One region of the Cedecea selenatireducens genome, then DNA from elsewhere that is predicted to be linked to it. Evidence: riboswitches for the same ligand, from Rfam matches in the RefSeq annotation. Region 1 holds a riboswitch; each other region holds the start of a gene.
What was found. Region 1 has a riboswitch for thiamine pyrophosphate ahead of tenA (thiaminase II). Riboswitches for the same ligand answer to the same signal wherever they lie in the genome.
Positions count from the first base shown of each region.

Region 2: it holds a riboswitch for thiamine pyrophosphate, as region 1 does, so the genes downstream of both, thiC (phosphomethylpyrimidine synthase ThiC) here and tenA (thiaminase II) in region 1, are expected to answer to the same signal.
Region 3: it holds a riboswitch for thiamine pyrophosphate, as region 1 does, so the genes downstream of both, thiB (thiamine ABC transporter substrate binding subunit) here and tenA (thiaminase II) in region 1, are expected to answer to the same signal.

Region 1 is NZ_JBHIKW010000001.1:401,440-408,869, forward strand. It holds gene ACE38U_RS01900 (gamma-glutamylcyclotransferase family protein) at 1-361, shown strand, start outside; gene ACE38U_RS01905 (hypothetical protein) at 312-614, opposite strand; gene ACE38U_RS01910 (LLM class flavin-dependent oxidoreductase) at 885-1,907, opposite strand; TPP riboswitch at 2,070-2,171, shown strand; gene tenA (thiaminase II) at 2,231-2,911, shown strand; gene ACE38U_RS01920 (ABC transporter ATP-binding protein) at 2,908-3,648, shown strand; gene ACE38U_RS01925 (ABC transporter permease) at 3,645-4,415, shown strand; gene ACE38U_RS01930 (ABC transporter substrate-binding protein) at 4,442-5,374, shown strand; gene zigA (zinc metallochaperone GTPase ZigA) at 5,419-6,639, opposite strand; gene ACE38U_RS01940 (methyl-accepting chemotaxis protein) at 6,784-7,430, opposite strand, start outside.
Region 2 is NZ_JBHIKW010000024.1:17,495-24,924, reverse strand. It holds gene hupA (nucleoid-associated protein HU-alpha) at 1-142, opposite strand, end outside; gene ACE38U_RS21745 (YjaG family protein) at 329-919, opposite strand; gene nfi (deoxyribonuclease V) at 963-1,634, opposite strand; gene hemE (uroporphyrinogen decarboxylase) at 1,647-2,714, opposite strand; gene nudC (NAD(+) diphosphatase) at 2,750-3,523, opposite strand; gene ACE38U_RS21725 (Rsd/AlgQ family anti-sigma factor) at 3,622-4,125, shown strand; TPP riboswitch at 4,176-4,286, shown strand; gene thiC (phosphomethylpyrimidine synthase ThiC) at 4,375-6,276, shown strand; gene thiE (thiamine phosphate synthase) at 6,276-6,911, shown strand; gene ACE38U_RS21710 (HesA/MoeB/ThiF family protein) at 6,904-7,430, shown strand, end outside.
Region 3 is NZ_JBHIKW010000003.1:42,797-50,226, reverse strand. It holds gene polB (DNA polymerase II) at 1-1,252, opposite strand, end outside; gene ACE38U_RS05625 (DedA family protein) at 1,462-2,229, shown strand; gene thiQ (thiamine ABC transporter ATP-binding protein ThiQ) at 2,226-2,924, opposite strand; gene thiP (thiamine/thiamine pyrophosphate ABC transporter permease ThiP) at 2,908-4,518, opposite strand; gene thiB (thiamine ABC transporter substrate binding subunit) at 4,494-5,477, opposite strand; TPP riboswitch at 5,509-5,610, opposite strand; gene sgrR (HTH-type transcriptional regulator SgrR) at 5,660-7,318, opposite strand; gene sgrT (glucose uptake inhibitor SgrT) at 7,406-7,430, shown strand, end outside.

The DNA of each region.
Region 1 (7,430 bases):
TGTTTACGGCACGCTTCGCCCCGGCCATGTTAATGCACATATCATGGAGAACATCGGCGGAGAGTGGCGGCCTGGCTACGTGAACGGGACTTTTTATGAAAAAGGTTGGGGAGCCGCCGCCGATTTTCCCGGCATCTTGCTGGACAAGAACGGCCCGGAGGTGCACGGCTATCTGTTTATATCTCCCAACCTGCACGAACACTGGCCGATGCTGGATGAGTTCGAGGCCGGTTACGATCGTGTAGAGATTGATGTCACCACGCTTGATGGCAGGACGGTGACCGCCTGGATTTATCAGCTACAGCCACGGGTTATTGGAATAACAAAGAAGAAAGCCCAACGGCCATCACGACGCCCATGACGACCTGCACGAGGACAACCAGAAATGCGAGCACGCCAAATACGGTGATTTTTCTGCGAAGAATGCATGTCACGCCGGATAATACCGCGCTAAACAGCACTATTTTAAGCAGATAGCTCAGCGGCACCAGAGCAGGGAGGTTGGCATGTATCCCGACGATACCTACGAGCCCAAGAAGAAATCCCCCGCAAAAACCCCATCCCCAAAACGTCATCGGCAAACTGAGTTGCCCCGTGACCAGTCTCTTCAACACAACGCTATCCCTTTATAATGTTTATATGTAAACGCCAGTTATCTGGCTTATTCAGTACGGTAATGTGCCGTATATAATAACCTCTTCTAATACGATTCAATGCCGCTAAATAAAAACCATAACCTACCAAAAATAGTAGGCCTGCCTTTTGTTTTTCCAAAATAGAAAAGCCCGCCGGGTCTCCCACGGCAGGCCTGGAAACATACAGACGTCAGCTTAAATCATGCAGGTCTTTATTCAGCGCGTCGCTCAGCACAATATCTTCGAAGTTCACCGCCAGCCCAGTTCCGGCGCGATGTGCTTCAGAATAGATTCGATTACGTGCACGTTATAGTCCACGCCCAGCTGGTTTGGCACGGTTAACAGCAGCGTATCGGCTTCGGCAATCGCTTCATCCTGCGCCAGTTGCTTAATGAGCAGTTCCGGTTCGGCGGCATAGCTGCGGCCAAAAATAGCCCGGGTTTGTGGGTCGATGTAGCCCACCTGGTCGCCTTCTTTGCCGCTGCCGCCAAAGTAGTTGCGGTCACGCTGATCCATTAACGCGAAGATGCTGCGGCTGACGGAAACGCGCGGCTCACGCGCATGGCCCGCCTCTTTCCAGGCGGCACGATAGGCGCGGATTTGCTTCGCCTGCTGGATATGGAACGGCTCGCCGGTTTCATCGGTTTTCAGCGTCGAGCTTTGCAGGTTCATCCCTGACTGCGCGGCCCACACAGCTGTCGCGTTGGAGCTTGCTCCCCACCAGATTCGCTCGCGCAGTCCGGCAGAAAACGGCTCAAGGCGCAACAACCCCGGAGGATTGGGGAACATCGGCTGCGGGTTCGGCTCGGCAAAGCCTTCGCCTTTCAGCGCTTCGAGGAACACCTCGGTATGGCGGCGAGCCATATCGGCCTCGGTTTCCCCTTCTCCAGGCACATAGCCAAAGTAGCGCCAGCCGTCGATCACCTGCTCAGGAGAGCCGCGGCTTATCCCGAGCTGCAGGCGTCCGCCGGAAATCAGGTCGGCAGCACCGGCATCCTCCACCATATAAAGCGGATTCTCATAACGCATATCGATAACGCCAGTGCCGATTTCAATACGTTTAGTTTTTGCCCCAATGGCTGCCAGCAGCGGAAATGGCGAGCTTAGCTGGCGAGCGAAGTGATGCACGCGGAAGTAAGCGCCGTCCGCGCCAAGCTCTTCTGCGGCAACGGCAAGGTCGATAGATTGCAGCAGCGTGTCTGCCGCAGAGCGCGTGCCGGACTGGGCGGAGGGCGACCAGTGGCCAAACGAGAGAAAGCCAATCTTTTTCATCGGATATCGTCCTTAGACTCGGGGTAATCGGCCTACAGTGACAAAAGTTTCGCCCCAAACGCCAGCAAAATATTGAGATACCGCACTAAACGAATCACCGGTTTGATCGGGGCCAGGCACAGCGCCTGACGATTGTAATCAAAAAGTAAATGTCGTATAACAGGCACCTCCGAGGGGTGTCCTGTATGGGCTGAGATGGCGTAAGCCGAACCCTTTGAACCTGATCTGGGTCATGCCAGCGAAGGGACGGTCGGCAATTTCGCCTGTGTTATTGCCTGTTCATACCTCTGCGCGCCCGGATCTCCACTTACACAGGAGGTCCCATGTACACCCCACTTTTCGAAAACGGTCTTTACGGACGGCTGCGTCAGCAGGCCGGTCGCCACTGGCAGGATTACGTCGATCATCCTTTTCTGCAGCAGCTTGCCGCCGGAACATTGCCCAAAGCAGCATTTCAGCGCTATCTGACCCAGGATTACCTTTTCCTGATCCACTTTGCCCGTGCCTATGCCCTTCTGGTGAGCAAGCTCCGCACGCTGCCCGAAATGCGCGCCGCGACCGCCTCTCTGAATGCAATAGTTTCTGAACTGCCGCTCCACGTGGCCTGGTGTGCAAGCTGGGGTTTAGACGAGGAGCAGATGGCCGCCCAGGCGGAAGCACCGGAAACCATGAATTACACCCGCTACGTGCTGGATATCGGCCATTCAGGTGACGCGCTCGATCTGCTGGCCGCCCTGCTGCCTTGCGTGGCTGGCTATGCCGAAATCGGACTTGGCTTGCTGCACAGCCCCGACACGGTAATGGAGGGCAACCCCTACGCCACCTGGATCCGTAACTATGGCGATGAGGGCTATCTGGCCGGGGTGCAGGCCGCTGTTCAGCTACTTGAAACCGTAGGGCGTCAGCGCGGGGCAGAGAGCCGCTTCGCCGAGCTTTCGCAAATATTCACCACCGCAACGCAGCTTGAATCCGCGTTCTGGCAAATGGGGCTGAATGCCTCATGACCGAAAGCCATACCTCGCCGGGCATTCAGGTTCGCGATCTCAGCCTGCGGTTTGGCAGCCAGACCATTTTTGAAGGGCTGAATTTTGATATTCCTGGCGGGAGCTTCGTTGCCCTGCTGGGCGCGAGCGGTGCCGGTAAAACCAGCCTGCTGAAGATTATCGCCGGGCTGGCGCAGGCCAGTGCCGGAAACGTGACCTGCAGCGACGGCCAGCCCGTTGCCGGGCGCATAGCCTGGATGGGGCAGAAAGATTTGCTTTATCCCTGGCTGAACATCGAGCAGAACGTGGCCCTGGGTTCGCGCCTGCGTGGCGAGACTGTTGATCGCCAGTGGACGGCGCATTTGCTTGAGCAGGTTGGGCTGGCGGGCTATGCCAAAGCTTTGCCCGTCGCGCTGTCGGGTGGTATGAGGCAGCGCGCAGCTATCGCCAGAACGCTCTACGAACGGCGGCCGATAGTGCTGATGGACGAGCCGTTTTCGGCGCTGGACGCCATTACCCGAACGGCGATTCAGGATCTGGCGGCGGAGCTGCTGGTAAAAAACACCGTGCTGCTGATCACCCACGATCCTATGGAAGCCTGTCGGCTCAGCCACCGCCTGCTGGTGCTGTCCCGCTGGCCTGCGGGCATCGATGATACGCATGTTATTGCCGGGCAACCGCCTCGCGCGCCGGACGATGTTGACCTGCTGAAAAGCCAGGCCAGCCTGCTGCAACAGCTGATGAGGGCCGCAGAATGAGGTCACCCTCAGAAAGTCATGCTACTCGCCTGTGCCGGGGGCTGACCGTCTTCGCCGGGTTGCTGCTGCTCTGGTATCTGCTCACCCTCGGCAATATTCCCGCCTTTCTTTTGCCTTCACCTTCGGCGGTGGCGCTGGCGTTATGGCATGGCCGCGACTATCTCGTCTGGCACACGCTGGTCACCGCCTCAGAGATTATCAGCGGCCTTGTCCTCGGCGTGCTGTTCGGCGCAGGCCTGGCGTTGGGCATGATGTTTTCCCCCCGCCTGCAGCGCTGGCTAATGCCGCTGGTGCTCACCAGTCAGGCAATCCCGGTCTTCGCCCTGGCTCCGCTGCTGGTGCTGTGGTTTGGCTTTGGCATGAGCGCCAAAGTGGCGATGGCCGTACTGGTTATCTTCTTCCCGGTGGTGTCGTCGTTCTTTGACGGGCTGCGTCGGGTGAACAACGACTATCTGGACCTGGCCCGCACCATGGGCGCTTCGCGCTGGGCACAGCTGAGGCACGTGCGGCTGATGGCGGCGCTGCCTGCTTTTGGATCAGGCCTGCGCATGGCGGCCGCAGTGGCCCCCATCGGGGCAATTATTGGCGAATGGGTCGGCTCTGCCGAAGGGCTGGGCTACGTCATGCTCAACGCCAACGCCCGTATGCAAACCGACGTCTGTTTTGCCGCGCTGTTTATTTTAGTCCTGATGACCGTTCTGCTTTGGCTGGCGGTAGATGTCCTGCTGCGGCGGTTGATCGCCTGGTCGCCTGAAAACACTGAATAACCGTCTTAATTAAGGAACCAATTAAAATGAAAAAAACGATTTGTGGCCTGCTGCTCACCGCTGCCTTTGCCGCCCAGGCCTCCGCCGCCGAAAAGCTGACGCTGGTGCTCGACTGGTACATCAATCCCGATCACGCGCCGATCATGGTCGCCGAACAGATAGGCGCTTTTAAAGCTGAGGGACTGGATGTGAAGATTATCCCACCGTCCGACCCTGCCCTGCCGCCACGCCTGGTCGCCGCCGGGCAGGCCGACCTGGCCATCACCTACCAGCCGCAGCTGCATTTCTTTGCCGACCAGGGCCTGCCGCTGGTGCGCGTGGGCACGCTGATAAACTCGCCGCTGAATACGGTGATGACGCTGGATCAAAACATCAAATCGCCGGCGGATCTCAAGGGCAAAAAAATAGGGTATTCCGTGAGCGGTATTGAGCAGGCGACGCTTGCCACCATGGTTGAGCATGAGCACATCAGGCCGGAAGAAATGAAGCTGATAAACGTTAACTTCCAGCTGACCAGCGCTCTATTGGCGGGCCAGGTGGATGCGGTGATCGGCGGCTATCGCAATATCGAAGCGCTGGAGCTTAAACTTCAGGGTAAAACGCCGACGGTGTTTAACGTCGAGGACTACGGCGTCCCGGCCTACGATGAGCTGATTTTCGTGGCGAACCGCAACGCGGCCAACGAGCCAAAGATCAAAAAATTCCTCGCCGCGCTGAAAAAAGGCAACGAGTACCTGCAGGCGCATCCGCAGGAAACCTGGCAGGCATTTGCTAAAGCCCACGCGGAGCTGAATACCGAGCTGAACAAACAGGCCTGGCAGGCAAGCCTGCCGCTGTTTGCCGCTGACCCGGCAAAACTCGATCGTGCACGCTACCAGGCTTACGAACAGTTCCTGTTTGATAACAAGCTGATCAAGAAAATCACCCCGGTAGACGACTACGCCGTAGAACTGCACTAAGCCAGATAGCCCGGCCGCCTGCAAACGGGCGGCCGGGCATTCGGTCAGTCAAACCAGGCATCTATCGGATCGTAATAGCGTGCCCAGGCTTTGGGGCCTTCCGCCATCTCGGCATCGGTGAGCAGCGCATATTCCAGCTTCTCACGCAAAACAGCCTCATCCATATCAATACCGATAAAGACAATTTCCTGCCGCGCATCGCCGATGCCGTCTTCCCAGTTGTTTAAAATGTGCTGGAGACTTTCTGGGTCCTGCGGCCACCGTTCACGGGGAATACCAGCCCACCACATTCCCGCCAGCCCCTGACGCATCACGCCGCCCGCGTGGGACCAGGATCCGGCATGATGAGGGCGACTCGCCAGCCAGAAAAAGCCTTTGGAGCGAATAACGCCTTTTAGCCCACCGTCGGTCACCATCTGGAAACGTGCCGGATGGAAGGGACGACGAGCGCGAAAGACAAAATTGCGAATGCCGTATTCTTCCGTTTCGGGCGTGTGCTCCCCGCGCAGCTCTTTGAGCCAGCCCGGAGCCTGTGCGGCGGCGTCAAAATCAAACAGGCCGGTATTCAGCACCTGGTCCAGGCTTACCTCGCTAAACGCCGAAGTAATAATTTTTGCCCTCGGGTTAAGGGAATGCAGCATGGACATCAGGCGGCGCTTCTCTTCGTCGCTAATAAGATCGGTTTTATTGAGGACAAGCACATCACAAAATTCGATCTGGTCAATCAGCAGGTCAACCACCGTGCGCTCGTCTTCTTCCCCCATCGATTCCCCGCGCGACTGAATGCTCTCGTAAGATTCATAGTCACGAAGGAAGTTATATCCGTCCACCACCGTCACCATGGTGTCGAGCAGCGCGATATCGGACAGGCTCTCACCCTTGTCGTCCACAAAGGTAAACGTCTCGGCGACCGGCAGCGGTTCAGAAATCCCGGTTGACTCAATCACCAGGTTATCAAAGCGGCCCTCTCTGGCTAGCTGGCTAATTTCCACCAGCAGGTCTTCGCGCAGCGTGCAGCAAATGCAGCCGTTGCTCATCTCCACCAGCTTCTCGTCGGTGCGCGTCAGGCTCGAGCCTCCCTCACGCACCAGCGCCGCGTCGATGTTCACCTCGGACATATCGTTGACGATCACCGCCACCCTGCGCCCTTCCCGGTTGTTTAAAATATGGTTCAGCAGCGTGGTTTTCCCGGCGCCCAAAAAACCGGACAGCACGGTAACGGGCAGCTTTTTCGCCCCTTTGTGGGCCTGTGTAAACGATGACATTGCAACTCCTTACCGACCATGTCGTTATTATTGATATGTTATAACATAACAACAATGATGAATGTTGTCATGCCGGAAGCGAAAAAAGCAGACGGTAGAAATGAAAAAAGCCAGCGGGCGCTGGCTTAAAGGAGGGATGAAAGGTTATTGCAGGCGGAACACGCGCACCAGGTCACGCAGCTGTTTTGCCTGGTCGTTAAGCGACGCCGCCGCCGCCACCGACTCTTCCACCAGCGCGGAGTTCTGCTGGGTGGTTGAGTCAATCATGCCAATGGCGCTGTTGATCTGGGAAATGCCGTCGGTTTGCTCCTGGCTTGCCTGCTTGATTTCGCCGAGGATGGTGTTCATTTCCTGCACGTTTTCGATCATACCGGCAATCTGCGCGTTGGCTTTCTCCACCAGGCCCATCCCTTCACGGGTCTGGGTGGTCGAGTTTTCAATCAGGCTTCTGATCTCGCTCGCGGACGAGGCGCTTTTCTGCGCCAGCTGGCGAACTTCACCGGCCACCACCGCAAAACCGCGGCCGTGCTCACCCGCGCGAGCCGCTTCCACCGCCGCGTTCAGCGCCAGAATATTGGTCTGGAACGCAATGGAATCGATAAGGTTAATGATGTCCGACATACGATTAGAGGTTTCGTTAATCACGCGCATTTTGCTGGTGACCTGAGACATCATCTGGCCGTTGTTTTTCACCACCGATGCGGCTTCGGATGAGAGTTTGGTTGCCTCGTTGGTGTGGTCAAAGGTGTTTTTCACCGTAGAGGTAATCTGCTCCATAGAAGCAGCCGTTT
Region 2 (7,430 bases), on a different contig from region 1:
CGAAACCAACCAGTTGTACAGCATCACCTTCTTTCAGAGACTCAGTAATTGCAGCCAGAGTGGATTCCAGAGCAGCTTTAGCCTGTGCTTTAGACAGGTCAGCCTTGTCAGCAATTACATCAATCAGTTGAGTCTTGTTCATAAGTTATCCTTACAATGTGTTTATCGCTTGCTAAGCATCGAGTGCGACGGAAATGCATAAAAAGCACTCTCCTGCATACACGCACCGACAGCCACTTTTATTCGCCCCACAAATGTAGACCAGACGGGGGGTTAATTGGAAGCCTCCAGGGAGGACAAATCAGACTGTATGTCACGTTTTACTGTCTTATTGCTGCAAATTTATACCGATATTACTGATGCCGGCCTCACGGAGGTCAGCACGAAGCCCTTTAATGAGCTCAATATCGCGTTCTTCGCAGTCCGCCAGCAGTCGGAAAATCTCCCACTGAATGTCCCATTCTTCTTCTACCGCCGGGTTTGCTCTCAACTCCTCGTCGGTCATTTCACGACCGGCCTGAGTCATTTCCAGCATCGCCACCGAAGTGATTGAACATTTACTGACTTCGATTGCGTGCTCCAGCGTTTCACCTGAGAGACGAGAATGGACAAGCTCACTCAGCGCCACGCAGGCGTCAATCGCCGGATAGACACCGTAAATATCATAGTCGTCAGCCGCAGGAATTGCCTCTTCAAGTTTTTCCAACTGGCTATCAAAGTTCACTTTGGCGTCTTTCACCGTTTGGGTTTCCCAAATCAGGTCGAGGATCTTGCGATAAAGCTGGGCATCACCAAAGCCGGTTTGCTGGCAAAACATGGCGTAGTTCGGGTACATACGCTCGCACAGAGAGGCCATAAAGGTGACGTGCTGCCAGCTTTCGAGCTTCTCCAGGCGTAAATGAATTGGGTTCTGTAACATGACGGTGTCTCAAAGACGGAAAATTAGCGGCAGTTTACCTGAATCACCTGCCAATTGCTTGCAGGCGCTTAAAGGCCGGACGCCCGGAGGCGACGGCATCGGCCCAGCGGGTCGGCTCCGGCAGACGGTAGCCCGCCATACAGCGCTCAACCCACGTTAACGCGCCGTCGAGGCTCACCCGGTGCCCGGTAGAAACAAACAACGGGTTACAGCGTTTTTTACTGCGCCAGACCCACGCCAGCTGTTCGCCTTTGTCCATCAACGGCGCACGAGCGCCCGGCTCGTCGCCCAGCGGTTCAAACTTTCCGCACAGCCGCTTTTTCGCTACGCCGATAGTTGGCACGTCCACCAGCAGCCCAAAATGGCTGGCTACGCCTAAACGGCGGGGATGCGAGATGCCGTGCCCGTCCACAAACACCAGATCGGGTTTCTGCGAAAGCATACTCCACGCTTCAAGCAGCGCAGGGTATTCTCGAAAAGATAAAAAACCGGGGATATAGGGCATGGCGGTAGCCATTCTCGCCACCTGATATTCAACCAGATCAAGGGACGGATAGCTCAACAAAACGAAGGCCGCGCGGGTGACGTCTCCGCTTTGTTCAAACCCCACATCGGCCCCGGCGATCAAACGCGGCGGATCCTGGTCAAGGCGATCCTCGCGGATCACCTTTGCGGCCAGATCCAGCTGCTGCTCTCGTAATGCTGCGAGATCCATCCCTCTTTTTCCTTAAGCGCGATGATATTGCGCCGACAGGCGATGCACCGCTTCCACAAAGACGCCTGCATGCTCCGGCGGAACATCCTGATGAATACCGTGGCCCAGGTTAAAGACGTGCCCTTCTCCCTGGCCGAAGCCGGCAAGAATAGTGGCAACTTCTTCTTCGATACGTGCAGGCTGAGCGTAAAGCATGGAAGGATCCATATTACCCTGCAGAGCGACTTTATGACCTACGCGACGGCGAGCGTCGGCTATGTCCGTCGTCCAGTCCAGGCCCAGCGCGTCGCAGCCGGTTTCCGCCATGGCTTCAAGCCACTGACCGCCGCCTTTGGTGAACAGCGTCACCGGCACACGGCGACCGTCGTTTTCACGCAGCAGGCCGTCGACGATTTTGTGCATGTAGTAAAGCGAGAATTCTTTGTAGTCACGGCCGCTAAGCACGCCGCCCCAGGTATCGAAGATCATCACCGACTGCGCGCCCGCGCGGATTTGCGCGTTCAGGTAGAGCGTCACGCTCTGTGCCAGCTTATCCAGCAGCAGATGCAGCGCTTTTGGCTCGGCAAACATCATTTTCTTAATCACGGTAAACGCTTTGCTGCTGCCGCCTTCCACCATATAGGTGGCCAGCGTCCACGGGCTGCCGGAGAAGCCAATCAGCGGGACTTCGCCTTTCAGCTCGCGGCGAATGGTGCGCACCGCGTTCATCACGTAAGCCAGCTCGCCTTCCGGGTCTGGAATCGGCAGCTTTTGAACATCGGCCAGGCTTTTAATTGGGGAGCTAAAGCGTGGGCCTTCGCCGGCTTCAAAGTACAGCCCAAGCCCCATTGCGTCTGGAATGGTCAAAATGTCCGAGAAGAGGATCGCCGCATCAAGCGCATAGCGACGCAGCGGCTGCAGGGTGACTTCGCAGGCCAGCTCGGCGTTTTTGCACAGCGACATAAAATCACCCGCCTGAGCGCGCGTTGCCTTATATTCCGGCAAATAACGCCCGGCCTGGCGCATCATCCATACCGGAGTGATATCTACCGGCAAGCGCTGCAGGGCGCGCAGGTAACGATCGTTCTTCAGTTCAGTCATTTTTACCTTTCCTTTAGCTGTATCGCCGCAGTCTATCATTCATAGTCCGCGCGACACAGGGCAACGGTATCTTCAATTAAGCGGCGCGCCACGGTGCCCGGCGGCGGCAATAGCGGCAGTTGGTCATAGCGATACCAGCCGGCATCCAGCAGCTCTTTGGGATCTATTTTGATTTCGCCGCTATGGTAATCCGCCATAAATGCGGTCATCAGCGACTGCGGGAAAGGCCAGGGCTGGGAGGTCACGTAGCGCAGGTTTTTCACCTGAATGCTGCTCTCTTCCATGACTTCGCGAGCCACAGCCTGCTCCAGCGTTTCACCCACTTCGACAAATCCGGCCAGCACGGTGTAAACGCCGTTGCGGTGGCGCGTATGCTGAGCCAGCAGGATATGATCGTCCTTACGGATAGCAACGATAATGCAGGGGGCGATTTGCGGGTAATAGCGTTCCCGGCAGTGGCCGCAGAGCATCGCCCATTCGCTTTTGCTGAAGTGCATTTCATGGCCGCAGTAGCCGCAATATTTATGCGAGCGGTAAAACTCGGCCAGTTGAACACCCCTTCCGGCGAGCTGAAACAGGCCAACATCACGGTCCAGCAGCTGGCGCAGCGAGCCCATGTCCGTGCGGCGCGGTTCTCGTATCAGCCATACCGGTTCGCCTTCCCATTCCCCGATGTCCAGGGCGTGGCAGCCTGTAAGCTGAAATTCGGCGGCGCTGCCGTGAGGTAAGTCACCCTGCGGCAACCATATTTTCTGCTCATGGCTGACTATCCACCAACCATGATCTAAGTTTTGAATAACACGTTCCATAACCTGGTGCACATCCCCGTGTTCACTGATATAAACAATTAGTTTTTACTTTTTTGGGTTAGTTTGCGTTCAATCTTTTAACTCACGGAGTCTCAATCATGCTGAACCAGTTAGCCAATCTGACTGAGCGCGTTGGTGGTAGTAATGAGTTAGTTGACCAGTGGCTTCAGGCTCGTAAACACCTGTTGGTTGCCTATTACAACATGGTCGGGATCAAGCCTAACAAGGAATCCCACACCGCGCTCGACGAAAAAGCGTTAGATAATTTTTGCCACGGCCTGGTGGATTATCTCTCTTCCGGCCATTTTAGTATTTACGAGCGCATTATCAGCAACCTGGAAGGCGGCAGCCCGCTGCTGAGCGCGGCACAGCTTTATCCTCAACTGGAAGCCAATACCCAACAGATAATGGACCTCTACGACTCGCATCTCGAAAACGCCATCGGCCGCGACAGCTGGGTCGAGTTTCAGCAGGCATTATCGGAGATAGGCGAGTGCCTTGAGGCCCGCTTCACCCTTGAAGATAAGTTAGTCCTGTTGGCTATCGATAACAACCTGGACGGCAGCGCCAGCGATGCGGCCGGGCTGGCAAGTCCAGCTTGAGTTGTTAGCTATTAACGAGTAATTTACAACTTTCCCACCGCGAGGTGGGATCATTCTTGTCGGAGTGCCGAGTGCGTTATGCACCGGCTGAGACCGTTAATTCGGGATCCGCGGAACCTGATCAGGTTAGAACCTGCGAAGGGAACAAGAGTAATTCTTTCTTTGGTGCACCCGTTTGTGGGCGGCCCATATCCATTACTCCTTCCGTTGTCCTGACAAGCCATATCCTGATGAAACCTGGAATGAGCTATGTCTGCATCTGAAAAAAAACCGGGCCGACGCGAACAGCGTGCAGCCGCCCAACACTTTATCAATACGCTTGAAGGCACCGCCTTCCCCAACTCCCGGCGCATCTATCTGACCGGATCACGCGAAGATATCCGCGTCCCAATGCGGGAAATTCAGCTCAGCCCGACGCTCACCGGCGGCAACAATGATACTCCTCAATATCAGCCGAACGATGCTGTCCCCGTCTACGATACGTCTGGCCCTTATGGCGACCCCGCAATCGCTATAAACGTGTTAAGCGGACTTTCCCCTCTTCGCAGCGCCTGGATTGCCGAACGCCGTGACAGCGAAACGCTGGATGAACGCAGCTCAGCTTATACAAAAGCACGTCTGGCCGACGACGGCCTGGACGAGCTGCGCTTTGAAACTCAGCTAGCGCCCCGTAGGGCGGCGGCGGGAAAATGTGTCACCCAGCTGCATTACGCCCGGCAAGGCATTGTCACCCCGGAGATGGAGTTCATAGCCATTCGCGAAAATATGGGGCGCGAACGCATCCGCGATGAGGTCCTGCGCCACCAGCATCCGGGCGAAGGCTTCGGCGCAAGGCTGCCGGAAAACATCGCGCCGGAGTTCGTGCGCGATGAAGTCGCCGCCGGCCGAGCGATTATTCCCGCCAATATCAACCACCCTGAATCAGAGCCAATGATTATCGGCCGCAACTTCCTGGTGAAGGTGAACGCCAATATCGGCAATTCGGCGGTCACGTCCTCTATTGAAGAAGAGGTGGAGAAGCTGGTGTGGGCCACCCGCTGGGGTGCCGATACGGTGATGGATCTCTCGACCGGCCGCTATATTCACGAAACGCGGGAATGGATCCTGCGCAACAGCCCGGTGCCCATTGGCACGGTGCCGATTTACCAGGCGCTGGAGAAGGTTAACGGCATCGCCGAAGACCTGAACTGGGAAATATTCCGCGACACGTTGCTGGAACAGGCAGAGCAAGGCGTGGATTACTTCACTATTCACGCGGGCGTGCTGCTGCGCTACGTGCCGATGACGGCGAAACGCCTGACCGGCATCGTGTCGCGCGGCGGGTCGATTATGGCGAAGTGGTGCCTGTCCCATCATCAGGAAAATTTCCTGTACGAGCACTTCCGCGAGATTTGCGAGATCTGCGCCGCCTACGACGTTTCACTTTCGCTGGGCGATGGTTTACGCCCCGGTTCAATACAGGATGCCAACGACGAAGCGCAGTTTGCCGAGCTGCATACGCTGGGCGAGCTGACCAAAATCGCCTGGGAGTATGACGTCCAGGTGATGATTGAAGGCCCGGGCCACGTGCCGATGCAGATGATTCGCCGCAACATGACCGAAGAGCTGGAGCATTGCCACGAAGCGCCTTTCTACACCCTCGGCCCGCTAACGACCGATATCGCGCCGGGCTACGATCATTTCACCTCCGGCATTGGCGCCGCCATGATCGGCTGGTTTGGCTGCGCCATGCTCTGCTACGTGACGCCGAAGGAGCATCTTGGCCTGCCGAACAAAGAGGACGTTAAACAGGGGCTGATTACCTACAAGATTGCCGCCCACGCCGCTGACCTGGCCAAAGGTCATCCTGGCGCACAAATCCGCGATAACGCGATGTCCAAAGCACGCTTTGAATTCCGCTGGGAAGACCAGTTCAACCTGGCGCTCGATCCCTTCACCGCTCGCGCTTACCACGATGAAACCCTGCCGCAGGAATCCGGCAAAGTCGCACATTTTTGCTCTATGTGCGGCCCTAAATTTTGCTCAATGAAAATCACGCAGGAAGTGCGGGACTACGCCGCAAAACAGGCGATAGACGCAGGTATGGAAGAGATGTCCCAGGACTTTCGCGCCCGGGGCGGTGAAATTTATCTCAGACAGGAGGAAGCATAATGTCAAAACTCACATTTCCAGCCACGTCACGCAGGCTTGGCCTTTACCCGGTCGTCGACAGCGTGGCATGGATCGAACGTCTGCTGGGCGCGGGCGTCAAAACTATTCAGCTCCGTATTAAAGACAAGCATGACGAAGAAGTCGAAGCCGACGTCATCGCAGCTATTGCGCTGGGTGAGCGCTATAACGCCCGCTTGTTCATCAACGACTACTGGCGACTGGCCATCAAACATGGCGCCTACGGCGTGCACCTCGGCCAGGAAGATATGGACGTGGCTAACCTGACGGCGATAAGCGAAGCCGGGCTTCGCCTTGGGCTTTCTACCCACGACAACATGGAAATGGATCGCGCGTTAAGCGCTAATCCGTCCTACATCGCGCTGGGCCATGTCTTTCCCACCCAAACCAAGCAGATGCCCTCTTCCCCTCAGGGACTGAATAAGCTGGCAGAACACATTCAAACTTTGGGCGACTATTCCACCGTTGCCATCGGCGGGATAAGTATCGATCGAGTACCTGCCGTTTTAGCGACCGGGGTTGGCAGCGTTGCCGTCGTCAGCGCGATTACTCAGGCTCCGGACTGGTGTGCTGCCACGGCGAAATTACTCGAACTGGCAGGAACCGGCGATGAATGACGCGGATTTTATGCGCTACAGCCGCCAGCTGTTGCTGGAGGATGTGGCCATTGAAGGGCAGGAAAAACTGCTGTCCAGCACCGTGCTGGTCGTCGGCCTTGGCGGGTTAGGTTCGCCTGCTGCGCTGTATCTCGCCGCCGCGGGCGTCGGCAAACTTATCATCGCGGACGATGACACGGTGCATATCAGCAACCTCCAGCGCCAGATTTTGTTCACTTCTGAAGATATCGATCGCCCTAAATCTACCGTCGCCCACCAGCATTTGCAGCGCCTGAATCCTGGCGTAAACATTGTGCCGCTGGTAGAAAGGCTAGCGGGCTCTTCGCTGGTGAAGGCCGTAAACGAAGCCGATGTAGTGCTGGATTGCAGCGACAATATGGCAACCCGGCAGGCGGTCAACGCCGCCTGCGTGGCCGCGAATACACCGCTGATCGCCGCCAGCGCCGTAGGTTTTGGCGGCCAGATGATGGTGCTAACCCCGCCCTGGGAACATGGCTGTTACCGCTGCGTCTGGCCTGA
Region 3 (7,430 bases), on a different contig from region 1:
GCACCGAGTCATACAGGCCTGGGCGCGAGTCCATGACGTAGCCGCCTGGGCTTGCCTGGGGCGGAACTTCACCCATATTAGGCGCAACGTAGCCCGCACGATGCATACGCGGAAAATAGAGGTGGCTGAACGCGGCTACCGAGCCTCCGTGCTTATCCAGCGGGAGTCCGTTGACCGTCGCGCGCTCCAGCAGGAAGGGCATCAGCTCGGTCTTGTGGAAAATACGCGTGACCAGCTCGCAGTCTTTGAGGTTATAGGTGGCCAGCGCGGGCTTGTCCTCGGCAAAGCGGCGGTCGATCTCATCCATCCTGTCCCACGGATTATCAATCGACTTTCCTTCGCCCAGCAGCTCACGGGAAACCGTTTCCAGGGAGAACGAGGAAAAGCTCCAGAACGCAGATTTCAGCGCTTCAATGCCGTCGATAATCACCCGGCCCGCAATCTGGGCAAAGAAAACGCCCTGCTTGAAGCCGTGCTCGCGCCATTCTAAAAGGCTGTTGCCCCGCCCTAAACGTAGCGGTACCTGGTAACGTTCCGCCATTTTTTGCAGCACGCGAAGGTCAAACTGCACCACGTTCCAGCCTATCAGCACGTCCGGGTCATGTTCGGCAAACCAGGCATTCAGTTTTTCTAACAGCAGCGGGCGGCTGGCGACGTATTCCAGCGTGAAATCCAGGCCACTGGCGTCGCCGTTTTCCGGCCCCAGCATATAGACATGGCGCTGCCCACAGCCTTCAAGGCCGATGCAGTAGAGCTCGCCGTGGCGGTTGGTTTCGATATCGAGAGACACCCATTTTAGCGGTGGGCGATATTCTGGTGCGGGCTTCAGGCGGGTATCAAGCAGCACGTCTCCCTGAGCATTACCGCTAAACCAGACCGGGGCGGTAATAAAGCGCTCCATCAGGAAACGCTCTGGAGGGCGAATATCCGCCTCATAGACCGTCACGCCGCCGTCACGCAGCAGTTTCTCCAGCCTCATCAACTGGCGGTGCTGCTGACAATACAAGCCGGCTACTGGCTGACGATGGAAATCTTTAAGTTCCAGAGGCGTAAGGCGAAACTGGCTTTCACTGGCCAGCAGGCGCTGAGCCTGAGCTAACTGCAGCTGGGGAATAAAGGCGACGGACTCCTGCGGCGGCAGACGCACCTTAAGCGGGCCATCGTCCGTGGCCAGCCAGAAATCGACTTCGGTACCGCGCGGGGTGTCTCGCCAGTGTCTGGTCAGCAGAAACCCCTGACGAGCTTGAGACACGCTGCATTCTCTCTCAGGAAAAGTGTTTCGATTATAGCGCAAAAGCCCGTGAGTTACTGCATTTATATACAGTATTGTCGGTGGTGCGTTGACGCAGAGTGCGAAAAGTCCGGAACTTTACCGTCTATTCTTTATTCATATAAATGAGACCTTGACGCCCATCACGTTAATTCTGGAGAATCGCCCGCTCGCTTACCGACGGAAAGCTTATGGAATCCTTGCTGGAACACTTTATTACACAGTCAGTTGCATATTCGCTAATCGCGGTGATGCTGGTGGCCTTTCTTGAGTCGCTGGCGCTGGTGGGACTTATCCTGCCGGGCACGGTGATGATGGCCGGGCTTGGTGCGCTGATCGGCAGCGGTCAGGTTAATTTTTATTATGCCTGGGGGGCCGGAATCGTCGGCTGCCTGCTGGGGGACTGGATCTCGTTCTGGCTTGGACAGCGCTTCAAAGGCCCGCTGCACCGCTGGTCCTTTATGAAAAAGAACAAGGCGCTGCTGGATAAAACCGAGCATGCCCTGCATCAGCACAGCATGTTTACCATCCTGGTGGGACGCTTTGTTGGCCCCACGCGCCCGCTGGTGCCGATGGTTGCCGGGATGCTGGATCTGCCGCTGGCGAAGTTTTTGCCGCCCAATATCATTGGCTGCCTGTTCTGGCCGCCGCTCTATTTTCTGCCGGGGATCCTCGCCGGGGCGGCGATCGATATTCCTGCTGACATGAAAAGCGCCAGCTTCAAATGGCTGCTGCTGGCGGTGGCGTTGCTGCTGTGGCTGGCCGCGTGGCTGTGTTGGCGCTGGTACCGCAGCGGCAAACGTGGCACGGACCGCCTGACGCGCTTTTTGCCGCGTTCTCGTCTGAACTGGCTGGCACCGCTAATGCTGGTGGCGGGCGTGGGCAGTTTTGTGGCGATGTTGCAGCACCCTTTGATGCCGGTTTACTGGGATATTCTGTGGAAGGTGCTGTCGCACTAATTGCCGATGCCCAGCAGCGTCGAGGCGTTTGCCTCGCCGCTTAGCAGAGTGTCTGTCTCGCCGTCCCACGCGATACGCCCGTCTTTTACCACGATGCTGCGCCCGGCGATTCTGGCGGCATCTTCAATACTGTGGGATACCATCAGCAGCGTCATGTTTTGTTCCTGACAAAGCTCGTCGAGCAGCTGCAGCATCTCCTTACGTAGCGCGGGATCGAGCGCGGAGAAGGGTTCATCCAGCAGTAAAACAGGCTGCTGACGAACCAGGCACCGAGCCAGCGCAACACGCTGCCGCTGGCCGCCGGAAAGCTGAGACGGCAGGCGATCCAGCATCTCCGTCATCCCTACGCGTGCCGTTATCTCCAGCAGCCGCTGCTTCTGAGCCTCATTGAGCTTCATCCCCGGGTGCATTCCCAGGGCGATATTCTGCCGAACCGTCAGGTGGCTAAACAGATTATTTTCCTGAAAGAGCATGGAAACCGGGCGAGCCGAAGGTGGCGTCCGGGTATGCTCCACCCCGTTAATGATAATGCTGCCGCTCGCGGGCTGCAGAAACCCGGCAACCAGGCTCAACAACGTACTTTTCCCCGCGCCGCTCGGCCCAAGGATCGCTACGCGCTCACCCGCCGTAATCTTCAGAGAAAAACGCATCGGTAAGTGCTGGTACAGCCAGGTTACATCAGTCAGAGTTAGCATCTCGCCCCGGAAGTTTTTCAATCAAAGTAAACAGCATAAAACAAAGCAGCAGCAGGAGCAGCGCCGTGACCGCGCCGTCCTGGCTACGGTAGGATCCGATCTGCTGGTACAGCCAGAAAGGTAGCGTCCTGAAATCTTCGTTACCGAACAGCGCCACCACGCCGAAATCGCCAATCGACAACACGCAGGCAAAGGCCAGCGCCTGAGCTATCGGGCGTTTCAAAGCTTTTAACTCAATGAGCCTCAGACGATTAAAGCCCCGAATATCCAGCGACTGGCAAAGCTGCGAGTAGCGCTCGGCGACGTCGCGCATGGGATTTTCGAGCACTTTTTGGGCGTAGGGAATCGCCATCAGGGCGTTGGTAAAAATCACAATGCCATCGGCAGATTGCGGCAGGCCCACGGTATTATTGAGCAGCAGGAAGAAGCCGGTGGCGAGCACAATGCCCGGCATCGCCAGAATCAACATGCCGCTAAGCTCAATGGCCTGGCCGGCGAAAATACGATTGCGAAGCCGCAGCTCACGAGCGCTCCACAGCAGCATCAGGGTTAGCGTCACGCTAATCAGCCCGGCGGCAACGGCAATGCGCAGCGAAGTCCAAAGCGCGTTCCACAGTGCGGCCTGCTGCAGTACGTTGCCCATGCTGCCATTAATGCCGTCCACCATTACCGCCAACAGCGGCGGTAGAAGAAGAAGCAAGGCCACAAGGATAAGCAGGGCGTCACAGATCTTTCTGCGCAGAGAATCCTGCGGATCGCGCCAGCCCTGAAGCTGGCTTACGCCGACAGGAATTGCCTTGCTTAGCTTCTGGCTGAGCAGCACCAGGCCAAGGCAACATGCCATTTGCAGCAGGGCCAACAGCGCCGCTTTGGCCGGATCGTAGTCGTAGCTTAGCGCCTGAAAAATAGCGAGTTCGATGGTGGTCGCCTGCGGGCCGCCGCCCAACGAAAGCACGGTGGCGAAGCTTGCGAAGCAAAGCATGAAAATCAGCGCCCCTACCGGAAGTATTTGCCTGCGCAGCCAGGGCCATTCGACAAAACGGAAAAAGTGCCAGCCCTGCATATTCAGCTGAGCGGCAAGCTGGCGCTGCTCGGTGGGGATGTTATCCAGCGCCTGAAGCAGCAGGCGGGTCGCCATCGGCATATTAAAGAAAACGTGCGCCAGCAAAATTCCCTGCAGCCCATAAGGGGAGAAACGCCATTCCAGACCAAGCCAGCCGCTTAGCGTTGCCAGCCAGCCTTCACGCCCGTAAACGGAGAGAATGCCGAATACCGCAACCAGCACCGGCAGAACCAGCGTCATGGCACAAAGCCGCAGCAGCGCCATTCGGCCAGGAAAACGGCGTCGGTACAGCGCCCGGGCTAAAAATATCGCCGGGAAAACGGAGAGTGCCGCAGAAAGAAACGCCTGCCAGAACGAGAAGCGCAGGACGTGCCAAAGGTAGCTGTCCTGCAAAAGAGCAAAGACATCCGTCTGCGGGGCGTTAAGCCACAGCGCCAGAAAAGCCGCCAGGGCTACCGCCACGATAAGCATCGCGGCAAATAGCCCTGGATACAGCCAGCCGGGTATTAGCGGCTGACGGCGCGTTGCCATTCATTAATCCATTCTGCGCGCTGGGTGGCGACCTGCTGAGGCGTAAATTCCAGCGTGGTTTTTGGTTTTACCAGCCCGTCGAAGCCAGCAGGCAGCGCCACGCTAGTGACCGGGTACATCCAGTTGCCGGTTGCAATGGTGTTCTGGAAACCAGGCGTGGTGATGAACTTAATAAACTTCTCGGCAAGTTCTGGCTGCTTGCTGTTCGCCAGTCGGCCTGCGACTTCAACCTGCAGATAATGCCCTTCGCTGAAGTCGGCCGCGGCGTAGTTGTCCTTCTTCTCTTCGATGATGTGGTAGGCCGGCGACGTGGTGTAGCTCAGCACCAGATCGGCTTCGCCTTTCAGGAACAGGCCGTAAGCTTCACTCCAGCCTTTGGTTACGGTGACGGTTTTCTTCGCCAGCTTTTGCCAGGCTTCCGGAGTTTTATCGCCATAGACTTTTTGCATCCACAGCAGCAGGCCAAGCCCCGGCGTACTGGTGCGCGGATCTTCGTATATCACCTTCCATTTCTGGTCGCCTTCAACCAGCTCTTTCAGGCTCTTCGGCGGATTTTTTAGCTTGTTCTTGTCGTAAACGAAAGCGAAGTAGCCGTAGTCGTAAGGAACGAAGGTGCTGTTCTTCCAGCCGCCGGGCACCTGTAGGGCGCTGGTTTCGACGTTAGAAGGGGCAAACAGTTTGGTTTGCGAGGCCGCGTCCAGCAGGTTGTTATCCAATCCCAGCACGACGTCTGCTTTGCTGTTCTTGCCTTCCATGCGCACGCGGTTCAACAGCGAAACGCCATCTTCCAGCGCCACGAATTTCAGTTCGCAGTGACAGTCGGCTTCAAACGCTTTTTTCACCGCCGGGCCAGGGCCCCAGTCGGCGGCAAACGAGTCGTAGGTGTAGACGGTTAATACGGGCCTGGCGAAAACGGGCGCGGCAACCAGCGCCAGCAGCGGCAGAAATTTTTTGAACACTTTGCACCTCAATAAAAGGGGGCAAAGGAATTGAGCGGAGTGTCTCAAATCCCTTCGCCGGCGTTATCCGGATCAGGTTCGACGGGTATTATCTCAGCTCGGACAAACTGTCCTGGCACCCCGTTGAGCAGGAGGGATTCTACTGACTTCCCCCGGATTGCGAAAGCTGTGTTACGAAAACGTTATGGACCAGGCGGAGCAAACCAGGCTGATTTAAAATCAAACCAGCCCAGCGTGTTCATGCGCACGCCGCGCATGCTGCGCTGCCCTTCAATGCGTAACCAGTGGTGAATCAACGGGATAACGTCATTGCGCTCGAGCATTTGCCTGCTCCATTCCGGCAGCGCCAGCGTTTTACTGTGCCAGCGGCGGGCATCGCCCTGCCAGTCGATCGGGATGCACTTTTGAATCAGAGGGACTTCATAAAGCTGGGCAAACAGGGAATATTCCAGCGGCATGGTGAAGTTCACGCTGTTCAGCCAGATATCGCTTTCGGCGTCGCCCTGATGCCACTCAGCATAATCGATCTCCTGAATAATCAGTTTCACGCCCTGCTCGGCCAGCAGTTCGGTCATGATGTTACTGATCACCCGATGCTCTACGTGATCGCGATAGTAGGTGAGGGTGATGCTTTCAAGCCCGGCAGGTTTGGCGGTAAGAGGTCCCGGGCGCGAGTGGTGCCAGCGCGGCAGTAGGCCATAGGCAGGGAACCAGTATTGCTGGTACTGCTCGGCAGCGCGGTAAATAAGGTTAACCGGCGAGAGAATATGGCCAATCCACTGGCGGACGCTTTCATGCAGGCCAAGTCTGGAGCGGCTATCAAACAGCAAATAGTAGCACCCCTCTTCCGGGCGGCTTTCTACGGCTTTCTCGCTGTCCGGCATGCCCTGAAGCTGCACGCCACAGCTCGACTCTTCACCCACTTCGGGCAAGACCCAGAAGTTAACCTCGTCTATCAGCGCCCTGAAGCCAAAATAATCATCAAAAGCGTGAATCTTCAGCTGGTTACGGTTATTCCGAGCGACGGAATAAGGCCCTGTACCGACCGGCTGGCTGGCGAAATCGGACATCGTTGTCCATTCGCGCGGTAGGATCATGGCGTTCACGCTGCCCAGCAGCCACGGCAGCCAGTCATCCGGCTGGCTGAGGTGAATATCCAGCGTCCAGGTCGTCGGCGAGGTTATCTGCGTGATGTGGGCAAACAGCGGCAGGGTGTTGATGCGCTGCAGGGAAGAGATGATATCCAGCATGTCCAGCTCACGGCCGTGATGGAAATGAATGCCGGGGCGGAGGAAGAAACGCCAGCGTAAAGGGGAAATTTGCTGCCAGTGATGGGCAATATCCGCTTCGAGTTCCCCATTTTCCTCATTTATTCGCGTCAGGCCGCTGAAAATCTGGCGGGCAATGTGGGTTTCGGAGCGCCTGAGCGCCGAACCGGGCAGCAGATTCAGCAGCGGGCGATAGTAAAGGACGCGAAGAATATGCCGGCCCTGGCGGAAGCTGCGCCCTAAATGAGAGATAAGCATCTGCCGCACCGCGGCCTTGTCGCCGACGATCTGCACCAGCTGATCGATTCGATCCTGTTCCAGAAGGTCTTCCGCCCGCTGCTGCTGGAGCGCCAGCCCTGTATAAAGGAAGGTGAGCTGTGACCGCTTGCCCCTCCCTGCTTCTGCCTGCCAGCTTAGCCAGCCTTTTTCCTGCATGGCGTTGAGTAAGGTCCGCATATGACGGCGGGAGCAGTTGAGCAATTCCGCTAAATCATTCAGCGTGGTTTCCTGAGGCTTGCCTTCGCAGCATTGCCACAGGCGGATGAACTGTTGTTGCAGACGAGATGAGGACATAAAAGAGGAACTCCCGGCGGAAACTCATCAATTTAACTTTCCCTATATTACGTCAATAATCATCAGCGATGAAGCGAGGAGGTGTTTATGAAGCGGTCATCACCTGCGAGGT